Regions from separate parts of the Streptomyces tritici genome, predicted to be linked through region 1. Evidence: riboswitches for the same ligand, from Rfam matches in the RefSeq annotation. Region 1 holds a riboswitch; the other holds the start of a gene.
What was found. A riboswitch is a leader RNA that binds a small molecule or an ion and turns the genes downstream of it on or off. The one in region 1 is predicted to bind glycine.
Positions count from the first base shown of each region.

Region 2: another riboswitch for glycine. It lies ahead of gcvT (glycine cleavage system aminomethyltransferase GcvT); the one in region 1 lies ahead of gcvP (aminomethyl-transferring glycine dehydrogenase).

Region 1 covers NZ_CP183183.1:808,646-811,034, reverse strand. The annotation lists gene ACNJ93_RS03780 (DNA polymerase IV) at 1-174, shown strand, start outside; gene ACNJ93_RS03775 (PRC-barrel domain-containing protein) at 184-552, opposite strand; glycine riboswitch at 670-766, shown strand; gene gcvP (aminomethyl-transferring glycine dehydrogenase) at 944-2,389, shown strand, end outside.
Region 2 covers NZ_CP183183.1:4,848,758-4,851,146, reverse strand. The annotation lists gene ACNJ93_RS22655 (AAA family ATPase) at 1-651, opposite strand, end outside; glycine riboswitch at 793-895, shown strand; gene gcvT (glycine cleavage system aminomethyltransferase GcvT) at 1,062-2,186, shown strand; gene gcvH (glycine cleavage system protein GcvH) at 2,260-2,389, shown strand, end outside.

The sequences.
Region 1 (2,389 bases):
GACGTCCGGCACGCCGCGTACGGCGCGGGCTGGGTGCAGGGCAGCGGCGTCGGCCGGGTCACGGTGCGCTTCGAGGAGCCCGGCTCGGCCCCCGGACGGGTCCGTACCTTCCCGGCCGACGACCCCGACCTGGAGCCCTCCGAGCCGCTGCCCCTGGTGCCGCGGACTTCCTAGGAAGGCCGCTCAGGACTCGTCGCGGCCCGCGAGGCGGCCGAAGTCCCGGTCCTCGTGGGGTGCGGGGGGCAGGGCGATGCTGTAGTGGCGGTAGAGCTGGAGCTCCTGCTCCGGCGAGAGGTGCCGGCCCACGCCGAAGTCGGGGGCCTCCTTGATGAGCGCCCGCTCGTACGGCACGTGGAGGCCGTCGTCGGCGAGCTCGCTGGTCTCCAGCGGGACGAACGCGTCCCGGCTGAACAGGCCGGTGCGGACGGCGGCCCACTCGGGGACCCCGGTCGCGTCGTCCAGGTACACCTCGTCCACGGTGCCGATCTTGGCCCCGTTGCGGTCGTACGCCTTGCGGCCGATCAGGCTGCGCGGATCGATGTCGGTCTGCACGGTCCCTCCAGATGGTCGCAACTGCTCTCCCCACCCCCTACGAAAGGGCACATCGGGGATATCGGCCACTTGAGCGATCTGGCGGCGCAACGGCGCTGGTAGGCTGGCTGTGGCTGTCGACCCCGCGCGGGAGAGTCCTCCGGAGATCCTCCGGGGGCGCCGAAGGAGCAAATCCTCCCCGGAATCTCTCAGGCCCCCGTACCGCGCGGACGAGGTCACTCTGGAAAGCAGAGCGGGAGTCCGACGGCATCCGCTCTCACCGACGGTGAAAGCCGGCATGCCCCCACGCGCGCCGGTGAAGCTCTCAGGTTGAGATGACAGAGGGGGAGGCCGTCCGGGCACCCGCGCCGAGGTGCCCCTTCAGGGTCGTGAAGACCAGGAGGCCTCCGCCATGACCGCCAACCGCACCCCGCTCACCGCACTCGAACAGGGCATCCCCTTCGAGCAGCGGCACATCGGGCCGGACGCCGAAGCCCGCGCCAAGATGCTCGCGCACGTCGGCTACGGCTCCCTCGACGAGCTCACCGCCGCCGCGGTGCCGGACGTCATCAAGAGCGCGGAGGCCCTCGGCCTCCCGGCCGCCCGTACCGAGGCGGACGTGCTCGCCGAGCTGCGCGCGCTCGCCGAGCGCAACCAGGTCGTCGCGCCGATGATCGGCCTCGGGTACTACGGCACCTTCACCCCGCCGGTGATCCTGCGCAACGTCATGGAGAACCCGGCCTGGTACACCGCGTACACGCCGTACCAGCCGGAGATCTCGCAGGGCCGCCTGGAGGCGCTGCTCAACTTCCAGACGATGGTCGCCGACCTCACCGGTCTGCCCACCTCCGGCGCCTCGCTGCTCGACGAGGGCACCGCCGCCGCCGAGGCCATGGCGCTGTCCCGCCGCGTCGGCAAGGTCAAGAACGGCGTGTACGTCGTCGACGCCGACGCCCTGCCGCAGACCATCGCCGTCATCGAGACCCGCGCCGAGCCGACCGGCGTCGAGGTCGTCGTCGCCGACCTGTCCGCCGGCATCCCCGCCGAGCTCGCCGAGCGCGGCGTCTTCGGCGTGCTGCTGCAGTACCCGGGCGCCTCCGGCGCGGTCCGCGACATCAAGCCGGTCATCGACCAGGCCCACGAGCTCGGCGCGATCGTCACCGTCGCCGCCGACCTGCTCGCCCTGACCCTGCTGGCCTCCCCGGGCTCCCTCGGCGCCGACATCGCCGTCGGCACCACCCAGCGCTTCGGCGTCCCGATGGGCTTCGGCGGCCCGCACGCCGGCTACATGGCCGTCCAGGACAAGCACGCCCGCTCCCTGCCCGGCCGCCTCGTGGGCGTCTCCGTCGACGCCGACGGCAACAGGGCGTACCGCCTGGCGCTGCAGACCCGCGAGCAGCACATCCGCCGCGAGAAGGCCACCAGCAACATCTGCACCGCGCAGGTCCTGCTCGCCGTCATGGCCGGCATGTACGCCGTCTACCACGGCCCCGAGGGCCTGCGGACGATCGCCCGGCGCACCCACCGCTACGCGGCGATCCTCGCCGGGGGCCTCAAGGCCGGCGGGGTGCAGCTCACCCAGGGCGCGTACTTCGACACCCTCACCGCCCGCGTCCCCGGCAAGGCCGACGAGATCGTCGCCGCCGCCCGCGAGGCCGGGGTCAACCTGTACCGCGTCGACGCCGACCACGTCTCGATGTCCTGCGACGAGACCACCGGCCGCGAGCAGCTCGCCGCCGTCTGGTCGGCCTTCGGCGTCACCGCCGACGTCGACGCGCTCGACGCCGTCACCGAGGACGCGCTGCCGGCCGATGCGCTGCGCACCGACGAGTACCTCACCCACCCCGTCTTCCACGCG
Region 2 (2,389 bases), 4.0 Mb from region 1:
GAAGGCGATCCGGCGCAGGGCCGTGGCGGCGGGCCGGTCGAGGAGCGTGGTGGTGGCGCAGCCGGAGGGCGGCCGGTGCGACTCGGCGGCGGCGATGAGCCGGCCGACGGCGTGGCGGTGCCGGGTGAAGGCGTAGCCGGAGACGCCCCGGCCCCGGTCGCGCTGGCCCGCGCGGGCGGTCTCGGGGGTGACGTCGAGCAGGACCAGGTGCAGGGAGCGGCCGCGGCGGCGGGCCTCGCGGGCCAGCCAGCGGCGGACCCAGCTCTGGGTGCCGCAGTCGTGGACGACCACGCTGCGGCCGGAGCGCAGCGCGGCGCGCAGGGCGGCGTAGTGCGCCACGCGTACGAGCGGGCGGTAGACGGCGTACGGCAGGAAGCCGGGCAGTTTCGCCTCCCAGCGCTCGCGCATGTCCTGCGAGTCGATGGCCCGGCCCTCGGCCGTACGCCGGATCAGCGTCGACTTGCCGCTGCCGGGGAGCCCGGAGACGACCACCACGTCGCCCTCCGTGAAGGCGAGCACGCGCGGCACGCGGCCGTCCCGGTCGCGCAGGTCGCGCAGGACCCGCACCGGGCGCCGCCGGGCCGCGTCCCGTACCTGCTGGGCCGGTATGCCCGCCCCGGTCGCCATCGCGCCGGTTCTCTGCCACGTCATCGCTACTCCCCCTGCCGGGTCCCGGGGGGACCCTTGCCCACAAAGTGTAAAGAGACGGTAATGAGGCACAAGCGATTTGCCGATGAGATCCCGCGTGCAATGATGTGCGCGCCAAGCGCACACAACCACATACCGGCCGCTCGAATCCGCGCGGGAGAGTCCCGGACCGGAACCATCCGGACCGGGCGCCGAAGGAGCAAGACCCTCCCTTGAATCTCTCAGGCCCCGATACCGCGTGGATGAGGCAGATCTGAAAAGCGGGCCGCGTCGTCGCGGTCCCACCCAAGGTGCAAGCCGGGGATGCCCCCGGTGAACCTCTCAGGTTCCATGACAGATGGGGAGGAAGTCCTCACCCGTCATGCACCGGCCGTGCCCCGCACGCCGCGCCCCCTGGAACCGGGAGCCACCCGATGAGCACCGCCCCCCGCCAGACCGCCCTCGATGCCCTGCATCGATCCCTCGGCGCGACCATGACCGACTTCGCCGGCTGGGACATGCCGCTGCGCTACGGCAGCGAGCGCGACGAGCACAACGCCGTCCGCACCAAGGCCGGTCTCTTCGACCTCTCGCACATGGGCGAGATCACGGTCACCGGCCCGCAGGCCGTCGAGCTGCTCGACTTCGCCCTGGTCGGCAACATCTCCACGGTCGGCGTCGGCCGCGCCCGCTACACGATGATCTGCCGCGAGGACGGCGGCATCCTGGACGACCTGATCGTGTACCGGCTCCAGGAGCAGGAGTACATGGTCGTCGCCAACGCCTCCAACGCGCAGGTCGTGCTCGACGCGCTCACCGAGCGCGCGGCCGGCTTCGACGCCGAGGTCCGCGACGACCGCGACGCGTACGCGCTGATCGCCGTCCAGGGCCCTGAGTCCCCCGGCATCCTCAAGCAGCTGACCGACGCCGACCTGGACGGGCTGAAGTACTACGCCGGCCTGCCGGGCACCGTCGCCGGGGTTCCCGCGCTGATCGCCCGGACCGGCTACACCGGCGAGGACGGCTTCGAGCTGTTCCTGAAGCCCGAGCACGCCGAGACCGTCTGGACGGCGCTGACCGAGGCCGGCGCCCCGGTGGGCCTGGTGCCCTGCGGCCTGTCCTGCCGCGACACGCTGCGCCTGGAGGCGGGCATGCCGCTGTACGGGCACGAGCTGACCACGGAGCTCACCCCCTTCGACGCCGGTCTCGGCCGGGTCGTGAAGTTCGAGAAGACGACCAACGAGGGCCGCTTCGTCGGCCGCGAGGCGCTGGAGAAGGCCGCCGAGCGCGCCGAGACCGCCCCGCCGCGCAAGCTGGTCGGTCTGATCGCCGAGGGCCGCCGGGTGCCCCGCGCCGGCATGCAGGTCGTCGCCGGCGGCGAGGTCATCGGCGAGGTCACCTCCGGCGCCCCGTCCCCGACGCTCGGCAAGCCGATCGCCATGGCGTACGTCGACGCGGCGCACGCCGAGCCCGGCACGCCCGGCGTCGGCGTGGACATCCGCGGCACCCACGAGCCGTACGAGGTCGTGGCGCTGCCGTTCTACAAGCGCCAGAAGTGACACTGAGCACGTCTCGCCCCGCACTCACTCCCCCGTTCACCAGCACTCCCCCGCGTACAGGAGAATTCAGGTCATGAGCAACCCCCAGCAGCTGCGCTACAGCAAGGAGCACGAGTGGCTGTCGCCCGTCGAGGACGGCGTCGCCACGATCGGCATCACCGAGCACGCGGCCAACGCCCTCGGTGACGTCGTGTACGTCGACC